DNA from 2 places in the Neglectibacter sp. X4 genome. Region 1 is predicted to be linked to the other one. Evidence: riboswitches for the same ligand, from Rfam matches in the RefSeq annotation. Region 1 holds a riboswitch; the other holds the start of a gene.
What was found. Region 1 has a riboswitch for lysine ahead of D1841_RS02710 (Na+/H+ antiporter NhaC family protein). Riboswitches for the same ligand answer to the same signal wherever they lie in the genome.

Region 1 (6,092 bases):
GCTGGTGAACGGACTCGAACCCCTGACCTGCTGATTACAAATCAGCTGCTCTACCAACTGAGCTACACCAGCGAATTTTTCAGCGCTTAATTATTATATCCCAATCAGCGGAGAAAGTCAAGGGGTATTTCTGCGTTTTTTGCAATTTTTCTGGAAGAAGTTTTGCGAACAAAAAATGTCGGCTGCTCAGCCGCGCCAATATCCATGCTTTTCCGCCACAAAAAGGAAAAAGACCGGAACATCCGATCCTTTTCCTTCTTTTGGGGAGGAGTTGTATTGAAAAGTGCGGCCCTATGCCGCAAGCTTGTACGCTTGGCTGAGTACGAGTATATTATAGTAGGTAAAAGGGCCGGTTGTCAATGTTTTTGAAAAGAATCTACCTTTTCCATCAATCCACTTCTGTCCGAAAAAGCGTTTTTATCAAACTGGCACAAAGAAAAGCCCTGCAAACCCGCCTGGAGACTGGCTTTTTCCAGGATCTGCCCTATCCGTTTTTCCTGCCCTTGCGCTGGACAGTACGGCTGAAAAGGCCATGCCGGTTGCAATACCAGAAGAGCTGCCCACTGCCCCGAAGGAAAAATCGGGCCTCAGCGTTCCCCTCTGGATACAGCTTTACCATGTCCACGCGGTTCATGGTGACATAGGCAATGAAGGAGATATGGTGTTCCCGCTCCATGGGATGACTGATGGTGACAAAAATTTCGTCCTCCACATAGTCCACGCTGCAGGCGTGGGCTTCATCTGGCTCCTCCGGATCCAGCGGCGGCAGGGTGATGCCGCAGCAGGCTGCCATGGCCTCGCCTGTGGCGTGGATGGTGTTGCCACAGACCGGGCAGGCATAAAATTTTGAGCGCAGGATATTGGCGGTTCTGTTCCGGTTAGTAATGGTTTCGCCGGACAGCAGCTCCGGAATGGAGACGCCCAGCGACTGCGCCAGCGGCCCCAGCAGGGATATATCCGGCAGGCCCCGGCCTGTTTCCCATTTGGAAACGGCTTTGTCGCTGACCGCCAGTATTTCCGCAAGCTGGGCCTGTGTCAGCCCCTTCTTTTCCCGCAGGGCCTTAACAGCGGCCCCTGCTACATAGTGATTCATAAAGCTTCGCGCTCCTTTTCAAGAGTTTGGTTTCAACCTGTATGTACTATAACAAAACAGCCAGCCCCCTGCAACCTACGCTCCGTAGAGAGGGCGCGGGCCAGGCGGGAGATTTGCCTTCGTACAAGAAAATTTTCACAAAAACCAGTTGCAGCCTGCCTGCCCTTTGGTGTATAATCTATATAGTGCATTTGGGGCTGCCTGATAAAAGCGGGAAACATTTCAAAGCGCCCGCTGTTTTTCAGCGCAAGCCCTTAACTATCCTTGAAAGGAATGAACAGCTATGATTAATGTAACCGTATGGTATGAGGCAGTGGAGGAGCGGGGGGAACTCCGTCCCGAGTTTATGCCCGCAGGCATCCCGGAAGAGCGCAAGGGCCACCTGGAGGCCTTAATCGCGAAGAACGTAGCCGAAATTAAAGAGGTGTACCCGGACGGCCACCTGAAGACCCTGGCCAACACCCTGAACCAGAACGAGGACATGAACGTTACTTACACCAGCCTTTTTGATCCGGAATACGGCCTGCCGGATGAACTGCTGGACAAGACCGACGTGCTTATCTGGTGGGGGCACATCGCCCACCATGCCGTGCCTGACGAGCTGGCCTATAAGGTTGTGGCCCGGGTGCAGCGGGGCATGGGCTTCATCGGCCTGCACTCTGCCCACCTCTCCAAGCCCTTCCGGTATCTCCTGGGCACCAGTGGCAACCTGAAATGGCGGGAAGTGGACTTCACCCGGGTTTACAAGATGAACGCGATCCATCCCATCACCCAGGGCGTCCCTGAAACCTTTGAGCTGGAGCGGGAAGAGGTGTACTGTGAGCCTTTCGATATCCCCAAGCCGGACGATCTGCTCTTCACCAACTGGTACAGGGGCGGCGAGCTGTTCCGCAGCGGCGCCACCTGGACCCGGGGCAACGGCAAGATTTTCTATTTCCAGCCGGGCCACGAGACATTCCCCTCCTATCACAATCCCATTATTGTGAAGATTATTGAAAACGCTGTGCGGTGGGTTGCGCCTGCCCAGTGGATTGAAAAGCTGGAAAGCCCCCGGATTGAAAAGTCCCCGGAAGAGCTTTTACGGTAATCTTCCCTGCATCTGCCGGCAGTAAGCATGTCCCCTGGCCCCCTGGGCCGGGGGATTTTTGCTTTCCAGGTGTTCCCGAACCCGGAGATATTGCCTCATGCCCTTCCTGCCTGCCAATTTCCCCAAATCCCGCTTGACAAGCGGGGCGGGAGGGGGTATGATAAGCATAAGCATGATAGAGGCGCGGCTGACAAGAGTACGTTTCCAGCAGGCCCCGGGCAGGGGTGGAAGCGGAAAGGGGATGCCGCCGAGGCTAAGGAGCGCCCAGCTCCTTTTGCCGGGCTGCGGGAGAAGATCCCGCAGACTGTCGCCTTCCTTGCAGGGAGGGCGGAGCGCTGTTGTGATTCATATGCCTTTTTGTGAAGTCATGACAGAGTATGTCATGACTTTTTGCATGAGAGAGGGAAAAACATGAAGAAAGCAAACCTTATCAAGGGGGTGCTGCTGGCGGTTATCCTGGTGGCAGTGTTTGTAGGCCCCCTGCTTGCCGGAAACGGTGAGAGCGCCGCGGAGGGGGGCGGGTTCTATGGCACCGCCTGGGCGCTGCTGCCCCCGGTCATCGCCATTGCCCTGGCCCTTATCACCAAGGAGGTGTACTCCTCCCTGTTTGTGGGCATTGTCATAGGCGGCCTGCTCTATTCCGCCTATTCCTTTGAGGGCACTGTGCTCCACGTGTTCCAGGGAGGCATTGTCAGCGTGCTGTCCGATGGGTACAACATCGGCATCCTGGTGTTCCTGGTAATTTTGGGTGCCATGGTGGCTTTGATGAACAAGGCCGGCGGATCCGCCGCCTTCGGGCGCTGGGCCGCGCAGCACATCAAAAGCCGGGTGGGCGCGCAGCTTGCCACTGTGGCCCTGGGCGTACTTATCTTTATCGATGACTATTTCAACTGCCTCACCGTAGGCTCTGTTATGCGCCCTGTAACGGACAAGCACAAGGTGTCCCGGGCAAAGCTTGCTTATCTCATCGACGCCACCGCCGCGCCTGTGTGCATTATCGCCCCGGTTTCCTCCTGGGCGGCGGCTGTGGCCAGCTATGTGGAGGACGGCAACGGCCTCAGCCTGTTTATCAAGGCCATCCCCTTTAACTTTTACGCCATCCTCACCATTGTCATGATGATTGGCATGGCAGTGATGAAGATGGAGTTTGGCCCCATGGCTCGGTTCGAGCGCAGCGCCCAAAATGATGGCGACCTGTGGGGCGGCAAAAACCCCTATGCGGGCGCAGCCGGGGAGGAGGAAGAGGAGAAGGGCATCGTGCTGGATCTGGTGCTGCCCATTGTTGTGCTGATCATCTCCTGCGTTGTGGGCATGATTTATTCCGGCGGCTTCTTTGAGGGCGCGTCCTTTGTGGAGGCTTTCTCGGGTTCCGACGCCTCTGTAGGCCTGATGCTTGGTTCTGTCTTTGTCCTGGCCTTCACCATTTTGTACTACTGCCTGCGCAAAACCATGACCTTCCGCCAGACCATGGACTGCATCCCTGAGGGCTTCAGGGCCATGGTGCCTGCCATCCTCATCCTCACCTTTGCCTGGTCGCTGAAGGCTATGACAGATTCCCTGGGCGCCAAGGTGTTTGTGGAAGGCGTAGTAAAAGGCTCTGCCGGGGCTTTCCAGGCTTTCCTGCCTGCTGTGGTGTTCCTCATCGGATGCTTCCTGGCCTTTGCCACTGGCACAAGCTGGGGCACCTTTGGCATCCTCATCCCCATCACCCTCAGCGTGTTCCCCCTGACCGATCCCCTGGGCGTGGTGTGCGTGTCCGCCTGCATGGCGGGGGCTGTCTGCGGCGACCATTGCTCCCCCATTTCCGACACCACCATCATGGCTTCCGCCGGCGCCCAGTGCGACCACGTGGATCACGTGTCCACCCAGTTGCCCTATGCCATCACAGCGGCGGCTGTCAGCTTTGTGTCCTACCTGTTCGCGGGCTTTGTGCCCAATGCCCTTATCGCCCTGCCCGTCTCCATCCTGCTGATGGTGGGCACCCTGTTTGCCATGAAAACCATCCACGGCAAAAAGCAGGGGGCATAAGGGAGTGCTCCTGAAAAGAGGATAGAAAAACCGGGGCGCACCCTTTTGGCCGTCAGGCTGGGGGATGCGCCTCTTTTTCCGCTACCCCTTTTCCTCCTGGCCCAGCCAGGAAAGCCCCTTTTTGGAAAGGAGGAACAGGGCGCAGATGTTGGGCAGGGCCATCAGGCCGTTGCAGGCGTCCCCAAAGCGGAACAGGGTTTCCAAAGGCAGCACACACCCTGCCACAGCAGCCCCGGCAAAGGCCAGGGCAAAGGTTGTGCGCCCCCTGCCCCGGGTAAGGTAGAACAGGCCGCTCCTCCCGTAACAGCACCAGGCCACCGAGGTTGCAAAGGCGAAAAGCACTGTGCACAGGGATACGGCCCAGCGGCCCCAAATCCCCATAGCCTGCTCAAAGGGGTAAAAGGTAAGCTGCGCCCCGGAAAGGCCAGGGGCCGGGCAGCACAGGATGCACAGCCCTGTCACCGTACACATCACCAGGGTGTCCAGGAACACCTGGAAAATCCCCATATATCCCAGCTCTGCCGGGGCGCGGCCCTCCACCTCCTCATAGGCAAAGGCAGAGCTGCCCAGGCCCGCTTCGTTGGTAAACACCCCCCGGGAAATCCCGGCCTGCATGGCAAGCACCATCCCCGCCGTCCCTCCGGCCCCGGCCCGCAGGGAAAAGGCGCTTTCCCATATAGAGGATAAAGCGGCAGGGAGGTTTTCCCGGAAAACCCACAGCACAAAAAGGGACGCGCCCATAAAGAGCATGGTCATGGCAGGCACCAGCTTTTCCGTTATCTTCACAGCAAACCCCAGCCCGCCCCGGGCCACGAAAAAGAGCGCCGCTCCCGCCAGAAGGGCCGCCGCCCAGCCGGGACCGCCCAGATCCTCCCAGGCGGCCCGGAAGGCGTGCATCTGCACCATGTTGCCCATGCCCAAAGAGGAAAGGCAGCACCCGGCGGCATAGACCAGGGCCAGCGCCCCGCCGTATTTCCCCGCCTTTTCTATGTAGCGCAAAGCTCCCGTGCCCCGTCCCCTTACAGGCTTAAACCGGGCGCAGAGATAGTTTTCCATGAAAACCGTCATCATCCCCAGCAGGGAGGAGGCCCACATCCAGAAAAGCGCCCCCGGCCCTCCTGCCATAATGGCAGCGGCCACCCCCACAATGTTCCCTGTGCCAATGGAGCCTGCCAGGGCGGCAGTGAGGGCCTGGAACTGGCTGACCCCGCCGCGGGCTTCTTTCCGGCAGCACAGGGCTGCTTTCAGCCAGCGTCCCGCCCTGCGCACCTGGAAAAAGCAGGTTTCATAGGAAAAATAGGCCCCGGCAGACAAAATCAGGGCCAGGGTAGGCCAACCCCACAGCACCCCGCAAATCAGTTCTCCCATGTATCTCCCCTCCTGTGTATGCCTCCGGCGGCTTAGGGACTCCGAGTCTCGCCTGCCGGCTCGGTCGGCTCGAGACGGTTGCCATTGGCAGCCCTCGCCCCTAAGAACCCTGCAACCCCTTTTAAAAAAGGGGTTGACCCTAAAATTAAACATCTATCCCTTAAGGCCCATCCTCTTTTCAAAAAATTCCTGGGAGCTTATGCCGGAATATCGCAGGAACCGCCCCAGCTCAAACAGGGAATTGGGATCCCTTGTCACCCGGCACACCTTTTCCTCGCAGGAGAGGGTACACAAAAACCCCATTTCCTTTACAATGCCAGGGGTAGACTTGCTCATGGCCCCAAAGGGGTAGGCCAGGGCCGTGGGAGGGGCAATTCCCCCCTTTTCCGTTATGGCCCGCTGGGCCTCGTTCAAATCCCCCATAAGCCTTTGGCGGTACTGCTCCTCCGATTCCCCGGGAAGCTTCTTCACCCCCAGCGCCCCTTTTTTGCTCTGGTGCAGGTCATAGCTGTGGTT
Region 2 (6,092 bases), on a different contig from region 1:
TTTAAACAAACTGCAGATGCCTCCGGAGGAAATCGCCATGGTGTGCTCCGCCATCGGGCACCATGACGAAAAGACGGCTTACCCGGTTAACCCCCTGGCAGCAGCCCTTATCCTTTCGGACAAAAGCGATGTGCGCCGCACCCGGGTGCGCAAGGATGCAGTGCTGGCGGCGGACATCCATGACCGGGTGAATTACGCAGTGGAGGACATGCGGCTTGAAATTGACCCGGAGCAGAAGGTCTGTACATTTAATATTGTGATAGACACGGAAATATGCCCCGTTATGGAATACTTTGAAATTTTCCTGGAGCGCATGGTGCTGTGCCGCAAGGCCGCAAGAACCCTGGGCCTGCAGTTCGAGCTTATCATCAACAACACCCGGCTGCTTTAAAAGCCTTTGGGGCCGCTCCAAAGCTGGGTTCCGGCAAAGTTTGCTATATCTTTTCTATATTCAACTTTCCTATGAGCCGCCAGTGTCCTGAACGGCATTAGTAGGGCGCGGATATACACAGATATAATCCCTTTTAAGCAGAATGTCTTAGAAAAGCCCAGAAACCGCTTGGCTTCTGGGCTTTTCAGCGTCTCGCTGACGATATTCACTTCAGGTCTCCAATAAACATCGCATCCCCAAAACTGAAAAACCTGTACTGTTCCCGCACTGCCGCCTCATAGGCCCGCAGCACATGTTCCCTGCCCGCTAAAGCAGATACCAGCATAATGAGGGTGCTTTCCGGCAGGTGGAAGTTTGTAATAAGCCCGTCCAGGCCCTTGAACTGGTAACCCGGATAGATAAAAATATCCGTCCAGCCCTGGCTTTCTTTAAAGCGCCCCTCCCGCCGGGCCACAGACTCTATGGTGCGGCAGCTTGTAGTACCCACAGCTATCACCCTGCCCCCCCGCTCTTTGGTGGCATTTATCATGTCGGCTGTGGACTGGGGCATGTAATAATGCTCGGCGTGCATTTTGTGGTCGGTGATTCTCTCCGCGCTTACCGGGCGGAAGGTGCCCAGTCCCACATGGAGCGTCACAAACCCCAGTTCCACCCCCTTTTCTTTAATTTTCTCCAGCAGCTCCGGCGTGAAATGCAGGCCTGCCGTGGGGGCGGCGGCAGAGCCTGCCTCTTGGGAATACACAGTCTGATACCGCTCCTTATCCTCCAGCTTTTCCTTAATATAAGGGGGCAAAGGCATTTGGCCTATCTTGTCCAGCAGTTGAAAAAACACACCGTCATAGATAAAGCGGATAAGCCTGTTCCCATCCTCCAGCACGTCTGTAACCTCGCACTGGAGCAGCCCGTCCCCAAAGGTAAAGCGGCTGCCCTTTTTTGCCCGCTTGCCGGGCTTTGCCAGGGCCTCCCAGACATCATCTCCCTTGTTTTCCAGCAAAAGGAACTCCACATGGGCGCCTGTCCCCTCTTTCACCCCGTAAATGCGGGCGGGCAGCACCCGGGAGTCGTTTAAAACTAGGCAGTCGCCGGGACGCAGCAAGTCTGCAATATCCCGGAAATGGCGATGGGTTATCTCCCCTGTTTCCTTGTCAAGGGTCATCAGCCGGGAAGAGTCCCGGGGTTCCACCGGCTTTTGGGCAATCAGCTCCTGGGGCAAATCATAGTAAAAATCGCGGGTCTGTAAAGTATGTTCCTGCATGGCGTTCACCAGTCCTGTAAAATTTTCATAGAATATCCCGGCCGAAAAAATTGACAATGGCGCAAAACTAAGGTATTATAGAGAACGAATAGAGGCGCGGCTTTCAAAAGTAGCGGGATCGAGGTTGCCAGAACCATAGAAGTCTTGTGAAAGGGTAAGCTGCCGAAGGGGATATCCGGCAAGTTGACCCTGGTCGCAGCGGCCAACAGCTTTGCGACTGTCATCAAGTATGATGGAGTGCTATTTACTTAACCAGGCGGCCCTGTGCCGCAGCATTTCTATTATAGGAGATTGGCAGCCGGTTTTCAACCGGTTTTTTTGATTCTTCCCGCAGAACTTGCCAGTGTAAAAAGAGGGAAAAGGAGAATGGCTATGACGGAGGAAGAGCATGCTGTCTTTCAAAAGGCCCTGGACACCTGGGGCGGGGATGCCCAGATCCTCTGCCTGCTGGAAGAGATGGCAGAGCTACAGGATGCCCTGTGCAAGCATAAGCGGGGCAGGCGCACCACAGACGATATTGCAGAAGAGATAGCCGATGTGGAAATTATGCTGAACCAGATGAAGCTTTATTTCCGCGTGGAAGAGGAAGTGAAAGCCCAGCGGGCCAGAAAGGTCGGCCGGGTGGAAGAAAGGCTAAGAAGCCGTACCAATAGGGCATAGCACAAATCTTCCCGGCAAATTTTGCAGGTTTCTGTGTTGGAAATCCTCGACATGCCACAGCATGTCTTGCGGTTTCCGCCTTGAAGCCCACAAAATTTTCTCGAAAATATTTGTACCACTCCTATCGGTACAGCTTCTAAGGAATTAAGCAGAACACGAAACATACTCCCACTAAAGAAAGGAACTTGGAACATGAAACAGTATCGCGTAGGCATTATCGGATGCACTGGCATGGTGGGCCAGCGCTTTGCCACCATTTTAGAAAACCACCCCTGGTTTAAGGTTACGGCCCTGGCAGCCAGCGCCCGCTCTGCCGGGAAAACGTATCAGGAGGCCTTGGAGGGCCGCTGGGCCATGGAGGCCCCCATCCCCCCTGCCATGGCAGAACTGCCCGTATATGACGCGGAGAAGGATATAGACAAGGTTGTCTCTTTGGTGGATTTTGTGTTCTGCGCGGTGAACATGAAATCCGAGGACATTATGGCCCTGGAAGAGGCCTATGCCAAAAAGGAGTGCCCGGTTATCTCCAACAACAAGCAGCACCGAGGCACGCCGGATGTACCCATGATTATCCCGGAATTAAACGCAGAGCACCACAAGGTCATCGAGCACCAGAGAAAGCGCTTGGGCACCAAGCGGGGCTTTATCGCCGTCAAGTGCAACTGCTCCCTGCAAAGCTATGTGCCCGCCATCCATCCCCTTATGGACTTAGGCGTGACAAAGGTGCTGGCCTGCACCTACCAGGCCATTTCAGGCGCTGGCAAAACCTTTGAAACCATGCCGCAGATTTTGGATAACGTCATTCCCTATATCGGCGGCGAGGAGGAAAAGTCTGAACAGGAGCCTTTGAAAATCTGGGGCCATGTGGAAAACGGCGTCATTGTAAACGCCTGCTCTCCTTCCATCACCTCCCAGTGCCTGCGGGTGCCTGTGTCCGACGGGCACATGGCAGCGGTGTTCTTCTCCCTGGAGAAAAAAGCAAGCGTGGAGGAAATTATTGAGCGCTGGAAAAGCTTCCGAGGCCCCGCTCAGGAGCTGGAGCTGCCCAGCGCCCCCAAACAGTTCATTCATTACTTCGAGGAAAACGACAGGCCCCAGCCCAAGCTGGACAGGGATATAGAAGGCGGCATGGCCATCTCTGCCGGGCGGCTGCGGCCCGACACCCAGTATGACTATAAGTTTGTCTGCCTCTCCCACAACACCCTGCGAGGCGCTGCCGGAGGCGGCCTGCTGATGGCAGAGCTTTTGTGCAAGCTGGGCTACTGTGACTGAAAACACAGAAGAAGGAAACGGTACCGGGCACAAAAGGCCGCGTTTTCACAGCTTTTTGTGCGTATCCTGTATCGCATGGCGATTTGACTGATTTTTCGGAGGGATACCTATGACAAAAGAGTTGCTGTTCACCGGCGCCGGTACGGCGCTTATCACCCCCTTTACCCCCTGCGGCGAAATCTACTGGGAGGAATTGGAGCGGCTTGTTGAATTTCAGATAGAAAACGGCATTGATTCCATTATCGCCTGCGGCACCACCGGGGAAGCCGCCACCATGAGCGCGGAAGAACATTTGCAGACAGTGGGCTTTATCATAGAAAAGGTGAAGGGCCGGGTGCCCGTCATTGCGGGCACTGGCAGCAATGACACCAAATTCTGCGTGGAGCTTTCCCTGGAAGCCAAAAAGCTGGGAGCCGACGGCCTGCTGCTGGTAACCCCTTATTACAACAAGACCTCCCAGAAAGGGCTTATCGAAAGCTTCCGCTTCATTGCCGATTCTGTGCAGATGCCCTGCGTGCTCTACAACGTGCCCAGCCGCACAGGCTGCAATATCCAGCCTGAAACCTATCAGGAGCTGGCGGATAACCCCTACATCGTTGCCGTAAAAGAGGCAAACGGTGACACCGCCTCCGTCGCCCGTACCCTAGCTTTGTGCGGGGATAAGCTGGCCGTATACTCCGGGGAGGATAACCAGACCCTGCCCATAATGGCTTTAGGCGGCAAGGGGGTTATTTCCGTATTCTCTAACGCACTGCCCCGGCAGATGCACGATTTAACCGCCGCTATGCTCCAGGAAAACCTGGAGGAGGCAAGGAAGCTTCAGGTGGAATACCTGGATTTGATGGACGGTTTCTTTATGGACGTGAACCCCATCCCCATTAAGGAGGCCCTGTTCCAGATGGGGAAAATCTCCACCAACCATTGCCGCATGCCCCTGACCACCATGCCGGAGGAAAAGCGGCAGAAGCTTGCAGCCCTGCTGCAAAAGCACAGCCTGCTGTAAGCCAGTCCAGACGTGAAAAGGAAAGGAGCCATCGGAAATGACAAGACTGCTGTTGTGCGGTTGCGGCGGGAAAATGGGTGCTGCCGTACAGAATTTTGCCCGAGAGCGGGAGGACTGCAAGATAACCGCCGGGGTGGATATTACCGGCGCGCCCCAGACCGGCTTCCCTGTGTATACGGAAATCGGGGAAGTACCGGAGCCTGCGGATGTTATCATCGACTTCTCCCACCCCTCCGCCCTGTCCGCCATTTTGGCATACTGCAAGGCCCATCCGGGCACAGCCGCTGTGCTGTGTACCACAGGCTATTCCCCGGAGCAGGCCGCCTCCATTGCGGAAGCGGCGGAAACTATGCCCATCTTCTATTCCCGGAACATGTCCCTGGGCATAAACCTGCTCATCGAGCTTTCCAAGAAAGCCGCCGGGGTACTGGGCAGCTCCTTTGACATAGAAATCCTGGAGATGCACCACAACCAGAAAATCGACGCTCCCAGCGGCACCGCTCTCATGCTGGCGGACGCCATAAACGGGGAACGGGAAAACGCCATGAAATATGTGTACGACAGGCACTCCCAGCGGAAAAAGCGGGAGAAAAGCGAGATTGGCCTGCACTCTGTGCGGGGCGGCACCATTGTGGGGGAGCACCAGGTAATTTTCTCCGGGCAGCACGAGGTTATCACCCTGTCCCACTCCGCCCAGTCCAAGGAGCTTTTCGCTTCCGGGGCCATTAACGCGGCGGTTTTCATGAACGGCAAGGCCCCGGGGCTTTACAGCATGTCCGATCTGCTCTGACAGACGGGCAGGAAAGGAAGGCAGACTATGAGCAGTTCCACCGTTATCAGCACCACCGACAACATCACCCTGGTTACATTAGCGGGTTTTCCTGCCAATGTAGATTCCATCTCCCACATTTTCGAGGCCATTTCCCGGTATAACATTAACATCGACATGATTTCCATGGCTCCCACCCACGGCGCTTTTACCGGGCTTTCCTTCACCATTTCCGACAGCGACCTTATCGACATCCTGGCTTTTACCACCCAGCTCAAGCGGGAAACAAATGTAAACGTCATTGTCAGCAGCGTGAACCACAAAATCTCTGTGTACGATCCCGCCATGAAAAATACCCCTGGCATTGCGGCCCAGGTGTTCGGGGCCATTACCGGCACAAACGCTGACATCCGGCTGATTACCACCTCGGAGGTGGAGATTTCCCTCCTGGTCACTGAGGCAGACTTTGACACCGTACTGGCGGCGCTCCAGAAGGCCATGGCATGAAAGGCGCAAGAAATACCCCCGGCGGAGTCGGGGGTATTTTCTTATGCAGGCGTAGCCCTATGATACTAGCCGCGTGTCACGTCACGTTGGTACAGTCTGACATTTGCATAGGTGCCCTCCTCTAAAAACTTATTTTTTCTTCTTTATGCTACTCCTGAGCTTCCCTATCTTACCTTTGCGCCTAAGTATACAAGAATAAGCACCTGCCTGCTCTGCAGGCGGGTGCTTATTTCTG

Region 2: linked by a shared signal. The riboswitch ahead of D1841_RS01985 (hypothetical protein) and the one ahead of D1841_RS02710 (Na+/H+ antiporter NhaC family protein) in region 1 are both predicted to bind lysine.

The regions. Positions count from the first base shown of each region.
Region 1 is NZ_QWLE01000002.1:143,461-149,552, forward strand. It holds tRNA gene D1841_RS02695 (tRNA-Thr) at 1-72, opposite strand, end outside; gene D1841_RS02700 (helix-turn-helix domain-containing protein) at 485-1,093, opposite strand; gene D1841_RS02705 (ThuA domain-containing protein) at 1,377-2,180, shown strand; lysine riboswitch at 2,349-2,526, shown strand; gene D1841_RS02710 (Na+/H+ antiporter NhaC family protein) at 2,592-4,208, shown strand; gene D1841_RS02715 (sodium:alanine symporter family protein) at 4,290-5,576, opposite strand; gene D1841_RS02720 (polysaccharide deacetylase family protein) at 5,730-6,092, opposite strand, start outside.
Region 2 is NZ_QWLE01000001.1:393,955-400,046, forward strand. It holds gene D1841_RS01970 (HD domain-containing protein) at 1-391, shown strand, start outside; gene D1841_RS01975 (hypothetical protein) at 388-600, opposite strand; gene queA (tRNA preQ1(34) S-adenosylmethionine ribosyltransferase-isomerase QueA) at 597-1,646, opposite strand; lysine riboswitch at 1,728-1,897, shown strand; gene D1841_RS01985 (hypothetical protein) at 2,019-2,306, shown strand; gene asd (aspartate-semialdehyde dehydrogenase) at 2,499-3,578, shown strand; gene dapA (4-hydroxy-tetrahydrodipicolinate synthase) at 3,688-4,581, shown strand; gene dapB (4-hydroxy-tetrahydrodipicolinate reductase) at 4,619-5,371, shown strand; gene D1841_RS02005 (ACT domain-containing protein) at 5,399-5,857, shown strand.